DNA from 4 places in the Planifilum fimeticola genome. Region 2 is predicted to be linked to each of the others. Evidence: riboswitches for the same ligand, from Rfam matches in the RefSeq annotation. Region 2 holds a riboswitch; each other region holds the start of a gene.
What was found. Region 2 has a riboswitch for S-adenosylmethionine ahead of CLV97_RS06995 (homocysteine synthase). Riboswitches for the same ligand answer to the same signal wherever they lie in the genome.
Positions count from the first base shown of each region.

Region 1: another riboswitch for S-adenosylmethionine. It lies ahead of metH (methionine synthase); the one in region 2 lies ahead of CLV97_RS06995 (homocysteine synthase).
Region 3: another riboswitch for S-adenosylmethionine. It lies ahead of CLV97_RS08225 (homoserine dehydrogenase); the one in region 2 lies ahead of CLV97_RS06995 (homocysteine synthase).
Region 4: another riboswitch for S-adenosylmethionine. It lies ahead of CLV97_RS17195 (methionine ABC transporter ATP-binding protein); the one in region 2 lies ahead of CLV97_RS06995 (homocysteine synthase).

Region 1 is NZ_PVNE01000013.1:58,804-61,904, forward strand. It holds gene metH (methionine synthase) at 1-1,695, opposite strand, end outside; SAM riboswitch class I at 1,763-1,873, opposite strand; gene CLV97_RS09495 (VOC family protein) at 2,023-2,436, opposite strand; gene CLV97_RS09500 (AIM24 family protein) at 2,536-3,101, opposite strand, start outside.
Region 2 is NZ_PVNE01000008.1:108,083-111,183, forward strand. It holds gene CLV97_RS06995 (homocysteine synthase) at 1-1,069, opposite strand, end outside; SAM riboswitch class I at 1,144-1,253, opposite strand; gene CLV97_RS07000 (FAD-binding oxidoreductase) at 1,623-2,975, shown strand.
Region 3 is NZ_PVNE01000011.1:5,321-8,421, reverse strand. It holds gene CLV97_RS08235 (superoxide dismutase) at 1-340, shown strand, start outside; gene CLV97_RS08230 (small, acid-soluble spore protein, alpha/beta type) at 444-731, shown strand; SAM riboswitch class I at 895-1,021, shown strand; gene CLV97_RS08225 (homoserine dehydrogenase) at 1,107-2,420, shown strand; gene rlmD (23S rRNA (uracil(1939)-C(5))-methyltransferase RlmD) at 2,510-3,101, shown strand, end outside.
Region 4 is NZ_PVNE01000048.1:1,069-4,169, forward strand. It holds gene CLV97_RS17185 (ABC transporter ATP-binding protein) at 1-33, shown strand, start outside; gene CLV97_RS17190 (ABC transporter permease) at 30-800, shown strand; SAM riboswitch class I at 961-1,074, shown strand; gene CLV97_RS17195 (methionine ABC transporter ATP-binding protein) at 1,151-2,131, shown strand; gene CLV97_RS17200 (methionine ABC transporter permease) at 2,124-2,780, shown strand; gene CLV97_RS17205 (MetQ/NlpA family ABC transporter substrate-binding protein) at 2,842-3,101, shown strand, end outside.

The sequences.
Region 1 (3,101 bases), on a different contig from region 2:
GCCCGCCTTCGTGGCGTGGTAGAGAAAGACGGCGTTCAGCACCTCCCGGCCGGCGGAGGGCAGGCCGAAGGAAACGTTGGAGATGCCCAGGACCGTGGCGGAGCGGGGGAAGGCCTCTTTGATCAGCCGGATGCCCTCCACCGTCTCCCGCGCGGAGCCGATATAGGCTTCGTCCCCGGTTCCTACCGGGAACACCAGGGGATCGAAGATGATGTCCTCGGGCGCCACCCCGTATTTCTCCGTCAACAATTCGTAAGAACGGCGGGCCACCGCCAGTTTCCGATCCCGATCGACGGCCATCCCCTCCTCGTCGATCGTCCCCACGACCACCGCCGCTCCATAAAGGCGGAGCAAGGGAACCACCGCGGCGAAGCGCTCTTCCCCTTCTTCCAAATTGATCGAATTGATGATCGCTTTTCCCTGGGAATGGGTGAGGGCCCGTTCGACCACCGCCGGATCGGTGGAATCGATCATCAGGGGAACTTTCACCTTCTTCACCGCATGTTCGAGAAACCGCTCCATGTCCTCCAGCTCATCCCGGTCCGGATCGGCCAGGCAGACGTCGATGATCTGGGCGCCGCCCTTCACCTGCCGGCGGGCGATCTCCGCCGCCTCCTCATACCGGCCGTCGGCGATCAGTTCCCGGAATTTGCGCGAACCGATCACGTTGGTCCGCTCGCCGACGAGGAGGGGGCGGTTGTCCTCTTCCAGGAAGACCGCCTCCACCCCCGAAACCGCCGGCGGATGGGACGAAATCGGCCGTCTGGGCCTCTTCCCCCGCAGGGCTTCCGCCAGGGCGCGGGTGTGCTCCGGCGTCGTCCCGCAGCAACCCCCGGCAATGTTGAGCCAGCCCGCGTCGGCAAAGGCGGCCAGTTTCGACGCAAGCGCCCGGGGCGTCTCGTGGTACCGCCCCTCTTCGTCCGGCAATCCCGCGTTGGGATAACAGCTGACCGCGCACCGGGCCAGCCCGGACAGGGTCCGGAGATGATCCCGCATGAATTCCGGTCCGGTGGCGCAGTTGAGGCCGACGGCCACCGGCTTCAGGTGCTCCACCGAGAGATAGAAGGCTTCGATGTTTTGACCGGCCAGCATCGTCCCCATCGGTTCGATCGTCCCGGAGATGATGAGGGGCACCTCCCGCCCCAGTTCCTCAAAGGCACGGCGAATTCCAATGCCCCCCGCCTTCACGTTGAGGGTATCCTGGGCGGTCTCCAAAAGCAGCGCGTCCACGCCTCCCAGAAGCAGTCCCCGGGCCTGCTCCCGGTAAGCGTCGACCAACCCGTCGAAGGTGACGCCTCCGGTCAGGGAAAGGGTCTTCGTCGTCGGCCCCATCGCCCCCAGGACGAAGCGGGGCTGTTCCGGCGTCGACCACCGGCGGGCGGCGTTCACCGCCAGCTCGGCGGCTCTCCGGTTGATCTCCTCCGCCCGGTCCCCGAGTCCGTACTCCTCCAGCACGATCCGCGTCGCCCCGAAGGTGTTGGTCTCGATCAGATCCGCCCCGGCCGCCAGATAATCCTCGTGAATTCTTCGGATCAGGTCCGGCCGGGTCAAATTGAGCATTTCGTTGCATCCCTCCAGCGCCTCCCCGCCGAAATCCTCGGCGGAAAGTCCCGCCTGCTGAAGCATCGTTCCCATCGCGCCGTCCAGGATCAGGATTTTTTCCTCCATCCGTCGAACCAACGGGTGCTTCTCCATCGCCATCATCCTTTGTAAAAAAATAACCTTCCATCTCTGCGGATGAAAGGTTGGGTGGGGTTCCAGACTCTCATCTCTCAGAGATAGACTCTCTGCAGGAATTGGCACCACACCGGAATCGCTTCCGATAGGTTGCCGGGCTTCATCGGGCCAGTCCCTCCGCCTCTCTTGATAAGAGCGCTCTCACTATGAAATTGTCCGTTCCTTCGAGGGGCGCAACGCCCGCGGAATTCGTCCGCTTGCGCCCCACAGCTGTTTCTGTCATGATACTTGATCCGGTGTCGGACTGTCAATATCCACTCTGAAAGGGGCACCTTTCAGAAACCGTCACTTTTCCTCCTGCGCAATCATGATGAGGTTGCCGCAGGTATCATCGATCATGGCCTGGTAGCCCCATTCGGTTTTGGTGGGCTCCATGACGAAGGTGGCCCCTCGTTTTTTCAAGCGCTCGTATTCCTTATTCATATCCTCGACAAAAAACATGGTATAGGGAATTTTCGCCTCATAAAGAGCCTTTTGATAGGCCGCGGCGGCGGGCTGGCCGTTGATCTGAATAAGCGGATTGCTGTTCGGCTCAAGAAGCAACTCCACATCTTCGGGACCCTCGGGTGAAACTACCGTCAGCCACCGGGCTCCACCCGCCGGAACATCCCGTTTCTTCACAAAGCCCAAAACCTCCGTGTAAAACCGGAGGGCCTTCTCCTGATCGTCCACCAGTACGCTGGTCAGTTTGATTTTCACGGAAATCCCCCTCTTCGTGTTCGCATGTGAAAGGTACAAGTGGATTCACCGAAGCCTCCGTTTCTAACATGCCCCATTCCCGTCACGCTGTTTCATAGGTCAACGGACGTCCTTGGTGGGAGCGACCCACACCTCACCGGTTCCGGAGAAATGATAGGAGAGGGAATCCTTCCCTTTGCCGGTCACGCTGAGTTGGACCGCCCCCTTCCGCAGAAAGGCATAGGAACCTTCCAGCTGCAATTTTTCCTCGGCGACGGGAAGGCACATGACCTCCTGCGGAGAAACGGGCAGCTGCAGCACGCAGGCGCCGGTGCCGGACAGTTTCACCTGCAGCAGCACCTTGTCCTCCTTGCCCTCCGAAGCGGGGAGCTTGATCCGGACGGGGCTGACACTGACGGTCGCGTCACAGGCGAGAAACACATTCTCGTCGACGATAATCTCCTCCCGCTCCATCCAGAGAAGCTGATAGTGACCAAAGGACGGCTTCAGATAGATTTCGCCCTCGCCGCTGTAGACGGGAAGCATGAGGGGTTGTTTGACCAGGGATTCCTTCGCCAGAATTCCGGTCATCGCTTTCCGCAGGATTTCGGAGGCGGCCCCTCCCTCCCCCGGTTTGGTCTTCACGCCGATGTTCCCCTTGAAAAACTGGAGCACACCCTCCGCAG
Region 2 (3,101 bases):
TCTTTCCGGCCTCCAGACCGCCCCGAATTCCGAAGGTGAGGATGGCGCCTTGCCCCTTGGGCAGATATTTCTTCGCCAATTCATGAGACGGATGATCCTCCAATCCCGGATAGCTGACCCATTCCACCGCGTCGTGCTCCCGGAGGTAGCGGGCGATCTTCAGCGCGTTTTCGCTGTGCCGCTCCATCCGCAAGTGCAGCGTTTCAAGCCCCTGCAGGAACAGGAAGGCGTTGAAGGGCGACAGCGCCGCGCCGATGTCCCGAAGCAGCTGCACCCGCGCCTTGATGATGTAGGCCAGAGGACCAACCGCTTCGGTGTAGGAAACGCCGTGATAGCTGGGATCCGGTTCCGTCAATTCGGGGAACTTGCCGTTCGTCCAATCGAATTTCCCCGAATCGACGATCACGCCCCCGATGGACGTGCCGTGGCCGCCGATGAATTTGGTCGCGGAGTGGATGACGATATCCGCCCCGAAATCAAAGGGCCGGCACAGGTGCGGGGTTGCGAAGGTGTTGTCGACGATGAGCGGAATCCCCGCTTCATGGGCGATGGCAGCCACCGTTTCCAGATCGAGCACATCCAACTTGGGATTGCCGATGATCTCCCCAAAGACGGCCCGCGTCCGATCGGTGATCGCCTTGCGGAAATTCTCCGGGTCGGAGGGATCGACGAATTTCACCGTAATGCCCAGCTTGGGCAGGGTATAATGGAACAGGTTGTAAGTTCCTCCGTACAGGCTGCTGGAGGAGACGATTTCATCCCCCGCCTTGGCGATGTTCAGGATGGAGTAGGTGATGGCCGCCTGGCCGGAGGCCGTCGCCAGCGCCCCCACACCGCCTTCCAAGGCGGCGATGCGCTTTTCAAACACATCCTGCGTCGGGTTCATGATCCTCGTGTAGATGTTGCCGAACTCCTTCAGCGCAAACAGATTGGCCGCGTGTTCGGTGTCGCGGAAAACATAAGATGTCGTCTGATAGATGGGCACCGCCCGCGAAAGGGTGGTGGGATCCGGTTCCTGCCCCCCGTGCACCGCCAGCGTCTCCGGCCGATACTGCTTCTCTTCCGCCATCGATAAATCCCCCTTTTTTAAATAAATAAGCCCCTTCCCTTATCCAGGAGAAGAGGCTCGGTGATGCCGCTCTCCTCTTATCTCTCGGAAACCCGAAGGTTTCCGCAGGAATTGGCACCTTCCGGAATGATTCCGGGGTTGCCGGGCTTCATCGGGCCAGTCCCTCCGCCGCTCTGGATAAGAGTGCTGCATGCGGTATTTCCTTGTCATTCCCGTCAGAAAACTTGTATTTAATTATAAGGGATTCCCCAGAATTCCGTCAACAATCTTTTTTCAAAAAATCCGCACCCGAAGCATCGACGATCCACCGTCCGGCGAAATCGGATGCGTTGAAACCCCCCTCCTCCCGGCCGACCCTCCCGATGAATAAGGGTTGCCTTTCCGCTTTTCAACGGCAAAAAAAAGTTCCATTCACCATGTGTTCGCGATGGACGACCTTTTGCACGAGCCCGACGATAGAAAAAAAGATTTCTGCCGATATATCGGTCCACGCCATGCCCCGATGTTCCACATAGGATAATTTGCAACGTTCGCTCAAAGGAGGTTGGAAAGGTTGAAATCAAAAGCGCGGCTGACCGGGCGGGTCATCTTCAGAGGAGATCCAGGCTATGAACGGGCGCGCAAGAATTGGGATCCCCATACGAACAGGTTTCCCAAAGTGTTTGTGTTTGCCCAAAGGACGCAAGATGTAGCAAACGCCATCAGATGGGCCCGTGAGAATCGCGTCCCCATCCGCGCCAGGAGCGGAAGGCATGCGTTGGAAACGAATCTCTCCCAGGTCAACGGGGGGATTGTCATCGATGTAAGCGGTATGAAAAAGATTTGGTTGGATAAAAAAAAGGGAATTGCGATCGTTGAGACGGGCAACACCGTGGGAAGAATCGTGAAGACCCTCGCACGGCAAGGATTTATGTCCCCCTTTGGCGACAGCCCTTCTGTCGGGATCGGCGGCATCACACCCGGCGGGGGAATCGGGCCTCTCCAGCGATCGATCGGCCTTCTCAGCGATAACCTGATCGGAGTGGAAATGGTGGATGCGAAGGGAAGGGTGATTCGCGCAGACCAAAATCGTCACGCGGACCTCCTGTGGGCTACCCGCGGAGGTGGCGGCGGAAACTTCGGGATATATACCAAATACAAATTCAAAGTGCATCGCGCCCCGGCCAGGGCGACAGTATTCCGCATCATCTGGCCATGGAATCAGTTCGCAAAGGTATTCAGAGTATGGCAGCGATGGGCTCCTTCCGTCGATACGAGGCTGGGCACCTACTTGGAAATCGGCCCGAAAATCGGAGGCCGTGTCACCATGCAGGGGCTGTTCCTGGGACCAAAAAGGGAGGCCGTACGCCTGTTGAAGCCTGTATTGAGCGTCGGCACTCCCACGACGAAGATCATCCGGTGGTTGCCATACCCGAAAGCCGTAAACTTTTTGTTGCCTCCCGATCCGGTCCTTACCCAAAGGTGGAGCAACCAGTTCTCTTCCGGTTTCGCGATGCGCCCGTTCCCGGAAAGGGCGATTCAGGTCATGCGCCAATTTTTAGAGAAAGCGACACCCGGATCCCCCGCAGGTTTCTTTTTCCTCAACTGGGGCGGCGCTGTAAGCCGCATCCCCCCTGAGGCGACGGCGTTCTTCTGGCGGAAAGCCAAATTTTACGTCGAGTGGAACAGTTCATGGATCAAGCGTTCCGAAGCCGCCAAAAATATCGCCCTTGTTCGCAACACGCGCCGGAAGCTCCAGCCTTTCATCGTCGGGTCCTATATCAACGTTCCGGACCAAGGAATTAAAAATTCCGGGCCGGTTTACTACGGAGCAAACTACCCCCGATTGCGAAGGGTAAAAGCCAAATACGATCCCGAAAATGTGTTTCGCTTCCCCCAAAGCATCCCCCCTGCCTTCCGGAGATAAGTTCAGAATCCCCACCCCCTCCCTCGCGGAACGTCCCTCCTTTGCCAATTCCCTCCTGCATCGGAACAAGCGGCGCCAACCTCCTGCAAAAGAGTACCCATGGGTTTTCTGTAAATGAAGTCGATC
Region 3 (3,101 bases), on a different contig from region 2:
CGGCGGCGGCCAACCGACCGGGGAGCTGGCCGACGCGATCAACCAAACCTTCGGCAGCTTTGAAAAGTTCCAGGAGGAATTCACCAAGGCGGCCCTCACCCGTTTCGGCAGCGGATGGGCCTGGCTGGTTGTGAAATCCGACGGGAAACTGGCCGTAACCAGCACCCCGAACCAGGACAATCCCCTGATGGACGGCGACAAACCGCTCCTGGGCATCGACGTTTGGGAGCATGCCTATTACCTGAAATACCAAAACAAGCGTCCGGATTATGTGAAGGCCTGGTGGAATGTGGTGAACTGGGAAGAAGTGAACAAACGCTATCTGAACGCCCGCGGATGAGGAAAATTTCCCGGGCTATCCCTCCGGTTTCGACCGGAGGGTTTTTTGTGTCGGTGCAAGAGAGACGGGCGGCTGGACACACTAAGACCAGGGGGTGGAAGAGATGGCGCGCAGGCGTCGCCGCAACCGGCTGCTGGTGCCCCAGGCCCGCGGAGAAATGGATCGGCTGAAGGCACAGGTGATGAGCCGGGAGTTGGGAACGGGCCCGATGAATCCCGGAGAGGTCAAGTTCGAAGTGGCCCGCCGTTTGGGCGTTCCGCTGAAGCCGGAGGACAACGGCGATCTGAAAGCCGCCGAGGCGGGAAAGATCGGCGGTGCCATCGGCGGCCACATGGTGAAGGAAATGGTGAGAAGGGCGGAAGAAGCGCTGGCCCGCCAGATGCGCCCCTGAGGTGAAACGGCCCGGCGACCGGGCCGTTTTCATGTGCAATCTCCGAGCCGAGGAGGCGGAACCGTTCAAATAGAAAAAATCGTTTTGGACAAAAAAAAGATTTGACAAAGGGGGTCCGCTGTAAGATAATAAGGACTAATTAAATTGCATAGCTTGACCCGACTCGTTATCCAGAGAGGTGGAGGGACTGGCCCGATGAAGCCCGGCAACCTTGCCTTGGCACCCACGGGGTGCTTTCCAGGGGCAAAGGTGCCAATTCCTGCAGTGCCGGGGGCGCTGAGAGATAAGGAGCGGGGTATGGATGTTGCGTTTACATACCCTCTTCTTATTCGAAGAGGGTTTTCATTTTATCCAATGCACAGGGAGGGAAGCGGAGTGGACCGGATCGATGTGGCCCTGTTGGGGCTGGGGACCGTGGGAACCGGCGTGTACAAAATGCTCCAAAGCAATCAGGATGTGATCGCACGCCGAACCGGACTCCTGTTCGAAGTCAAGCACATCCTGGTGCGCGATCCGAACAAGAAGCGGAAAGTGGACGGAGTGAAAAACCTGCTCACTACCCGGTTCGAGGAGATCATGGCGACAGGGGTCGATGTGGTCATGGAAGCGATGGGCGGGGTGGAGCCTGCCCGAACTTACATCGAACGGGCCATCCGCTCCCGATGCCACGTGGTGACGGCCAACAAGGAACTGATCGCCAAACATGGAGCGGAATTGGAAAAGCTGGCCCAGGAGCACGGGGTTCAGCTCCTGTATGAAGCCAGTGTCGGCGGCGGGATTCCGGTGCTGGGCACCCTGCAGCATTTCCTGAAGGCGAACCGGATTCTGCGCGTTTCCGGGATCTTGAACGGCACCACCAATTTCATTTTGACGCAGATGGGGGAACATCAGCGCTCCTTTGAGGAAGTGCTGGCAGAGGCCCAGCGGCTGGGTTACGCGGAGGCCGATCCCACCGCCGATGTGGAGGGATTTGATGCCGCCCACAAGCTGACGATTCTCAGCCGTCTCGCCTTCGGAGCCGTGGTGCCCGTCGACGAGATCGCACGGCGGGGCATCACCGATATTTCGCCCGCGGAGCTGGAATTGGCCCACCGGTTGGGGTATAGGATCAAACTGCTGGCCAAGGCGGAGCAGTTCGGGGAGGAAGGTCCCGTTGCCCTGCAGGTGGGGCCCACCCTGGTTCCCCTTTCCCATCCCCTGTCCGGCATCAACGGTGTCTACAACGCCATCCATATCGAAGCGGACACGGTTCAGGACGTGACGCTGGTCGGCCAGGGAGCGGGGGAACAGCCCACCGCCAGCGCCATGGTGGAGGACCTTTGCAACCTTTTCCGTCTCCCCCTTCCCCGGCCGCTGTCCTACCGGCGTCCGCTGGTTCTCCCCGTCTGGGAAGAGGGGGGAGCGCGCTTCGCCTTCATCGAGACGAAGGATCGCCTCGGCTCCGATATCTCCCAACAAGTGAAGGAGCGATTGAAACGGTTCGGAACTTCGGCCGTGGATGTCGCCTGGTTGCCGGGGGACGAGCGAAGCGCGCTGGCGTTGATTTTGCGCCGCTGGGATCCGTCCCTTCAGGAGAAATTGACGGAGGAACTGGAGCTGGAGGCGGAGAGGGTCGTCTTTCGCCCCCTGCTGGGTACGCCGGAGCCCGTCGGCGCCGAACGGGAGGCGAAGATCAGTTCGGCTCAGTGAAGTGGGAAAAGGGACTGCCTGTGTGGTATGATGGCCGCACAGGCATTTTTCTTTTCGCCGGCAACCGGCAGGGAAAGGAACGGAAAAAGATGAACAAAACCGAACAATCTGTGCGCCTAGCCGAAGGGCAGGTGATCCGGCTTCCGGTACGCCGGATGGGGATCAATGGAGAAGGGATCGGATACTTTCGAAAAAAGGTGGTGTTCGTCGAGCGGGCGATTCCCGGGGAGACGGTGTTGGCCAGGGTGTTTGAGGAGGGGCGGGGGTTTGTCCGGGCTCGCCTCCTTCGCGTCCTCAAACCCTCAACGCACCGGAGAGAACCTCCGTGCCCCGTCTACGAGGAATGCGGCGGTTGTCAACTGCAGCACATTGATTACCCCTTTCAGCTCCGCTTGAAAAGGGAGCTTCTGAAGGAGGCCTTTTCCCGTTACACAGGCCTGAAGAATTTGCCCATCGCCCCCGCGGTGGGAATGGACGATCCCTGGCGATACCGGAACAAGGCGCAATTGCCGCTGAAGCGGATCGGCGGGCGCGTGAAAATGGGAATGTATTCCGTCAGGTCCCACCGGCTGATCGAAATGGGGGATTGCGCCGTACAGCATCCGGAAGTGAATCGGACCCTGGAGGAGGCCCGCAGGGTGGTGGAGGAGCTGGAAATTCCGATATATGATGAGCGTAAGC
Region 4 (3,101 bases), on a different contig from region 2:
TTCCTGGAAATGACGGAAGGGGATAAGCCGTGATCTTAGGACCGCTGATCCGAAACGAACAGATGAAAATCATGGACCGGACGCGAACCCTGGTCATGTGGGGGCTGTTGATCCTGGCGGTCTGCCTTTTGGCGATCGGGCAGCGATTGATCCTCGTCTCCGGCGCCCCCGTGGACATGTGGGAATTCGCCGAAGGTTGCACCCATCTGCTGTTCATCGTCCAATTATTCACCCTGGTCGTCGCAGGGGATATCATCTCCAGCGAGTTTTCCTGGGGAACGGCGAAATTGTTGCTCATCCGCCCCGTGAGCCGGACCAAAATCCTGCTGTCCAAATTTGCGGCGGTACTCACCTTTCTTTTGGCCGGCATGGCTGTCCTGCTGCTGGCCTCCCTGCTGTTCGGAGCGGTCTTCTTTCGATGGACGGGATCCGGAGACGCCCTGGAATCGCTGAAATCCCTGGCTTCGACCTACGGACTGTACGGAGTGGAAGTGATGGTGACCGCCTCCCTCGCCTTCATGTTGTCCGCCGTGTCCCGCAGCAGCACCCTGTCCGTCGGGTTGTCCATCTTCCTCTTTTTTTCCGGTGCATTTCTATCGGAATTATTGAAAACGTGGGGCGTCAGCTGGGGAAAATACCTGCTGTTTGCCAATCTGGATCTGTCCCCCTATTTCCTCGGCCACTCCCCGCCCTTTCCGGGCATGTCGCTCGGTCACTCCCTGTCGGTGCTGGCAATCCATTTCGCGCTGTTTCACCTGATCACCTGGTGGGCCTTTGTCAAACGGGATGTCCTGATATGAAGGAGATCCGGGAAAAATTTTTTAAAACTTTCCCGGTCGAGTCTGTCACCCCATGCAATCGAAACAATTAATATATTTCGGAATAACGCGATGCTGTTGACATGCCGAAGGGCGTCGTAGTAGGATGTTTCTTGACAATTTCATAAGGCGATTACGCGCGCTCTTATCCAGAGAGGTGGAGGGACTGGCCCGATGAAACCCGGCAACCGTCCGCGGTCTGTGTGCGGAAATGGTGCCAATTCCTGCAGAGCCCAACGGTTCTGGCAGATGAGAGAGGCGATTTTAGATATAAGATCCCTTTCTGCTCTGGCAGGAAGGGATTTTTTCTTCAACGGGTGGTGAGAGGATCGATGATCACACTGGATCATGTGAGCAAAGTATTCCGCTCTCCGAAGGACGGAGACGTGGTTGCCCTCAAGGATATTCATCTGGAAATCAAGCGCGGGGAAATCTTCGGCATCGTCGGCCACAGCGGCGCCGGAAAGAGCACGCTGCTCCGCCTGCTCAACGGCTTGGAAAAGCCCACGTCGGGCCGGGTGACGGTGGACGGGATCACCATCTCCGAAAGCAGTGAGCGCGAGCTGAGGGAAGCGCGAAAGAAAATCGGCATGATCTTTCAGCACTTCCACCTGCTCTGGTCGCGCACCGTTTGGGAGAACGTAGCCTTCCCCCTGGAACTGGCCGGAAGGTCCAAAAAGGAGATCCGGGAAAAGGTGGACACGCTGCTGGAACGGGTGGGACTCACCCACCGGGCGAACGCTTATCCCGCCCAACTGTCCGGCGGACAGAAACAGCGGGTCGGCATCGCCCGGGCCCTGGCCAACGATCCGACCGTGCTGCTTTGCGATGAAGCGACGTCGGCCCTGGACCCCGAGACCACCTCTTCCATCCTGGAACTTCTCAAAGAGATCCACCGGGACACCGGGATCACCATGGTGGTCATCACCCACGAAATGAGCGTCGTCAAGCGGCTGTGCCAAAGCATGGCCGTGATGGAGGATGGCAAGATCGTGGAGCAGGGCGACGTGGAGGCCCTGTTCCGGGAGCCGAAGCACCCGGTGACCCGGCAATTTGTGGAATCCCTGATCACTGAAAAAGAGGAATCCGAACAGCACTCCGCCTTGATTCGGATTCCTTCCGACCGCCTGGATCGCCTCTGGGGCCTGCTGGCCGAACGGGTCAAGCGGGGCGTGACCGCCACCATCCTGCCCGATGCCGTCGAAAGCGACGAGCATGTTGCGCTGCGGATCAGCGGGCCGGAGGAGGCCGTTCGGGAAGTCGTGGAAGCCATCGAGCGGGGAGAAAACCGCGGGGTGATTTCGCATGTTTGATCAACTGGACACTCAATTGTTGTGGCAGGCAACCGGGGAAACCATATACATGGTGGCCATCTCCACCTTCTTCTCGGCCTTGATCGGCATCCCCCTGGGCGTGCTGCTGGTCATCACCGACAAGGGTCACCTTTGGGAGCATGTCACGCTCCAACGCATTCTGGGCGTGATCGTCAACCTGTTCCGGGCGGTTCCCTTCATCGTGCTGGTCCTCTTCCTCTTTCCCTTGTCCAAATTGCTCGTGGGAACCACCCTCGGTCCGACGGCGGCCACGATCCCCCTGATCGCGGGAGCCGCCCCCTTCTATGCGCGCATGGTGGAAACCGCCATCCGGGAAATCGACCGGGGCGTGATCGAAGCCGCCCTCGCCATGGGGGCCACCCGGATGCAGATCGTCCGGAAGGTGCTGCTGCCGGAGGCCAAGCCGGCGATCATCTCCGGCCTGACCGTCACCTGCGTCGCCCTGATCAGCTTCTCGGCGATGGCGGGAATCGTGGGCGGCGGCGGTCTGGGCGACGCCGCATACCGCTTCGGATTCCAGTCCTTCAACGACCAGATGCTGTACGCCTGCGGCCTGTTGCTCGTCCTCTTCGTGCAGCTGGTCCAGTGGGGCGGCGACCGGCTGGCGCGACGCGTCGACAAACGATAAACGGCAAACGATAAACCGAAATATCGCCATCAGACCCATTCGGAAAAGGAGGCATCCGATCATGAAAAAATGGTGGTTCGGACTGCTCTCGCTCGTTCTGCTGCTGGGAACAGCCGCATGCGGAGGAGGCAGCCAGGAAAAGACGACACTGCGCGTGGGGGCCACGCAGGTGCCCCATGCCGAGATCCTGAACCATATCAAGCCGACGCTGGAAAAAGAGGGAATCCAGCTGGAGGTGCGCGTCTTCCAGGATTACGTCCTGCCCAATAAAGCGGTGGAAGAAGGGGAACTGGACGCCAATTACTTCCAGCACATTCCCTG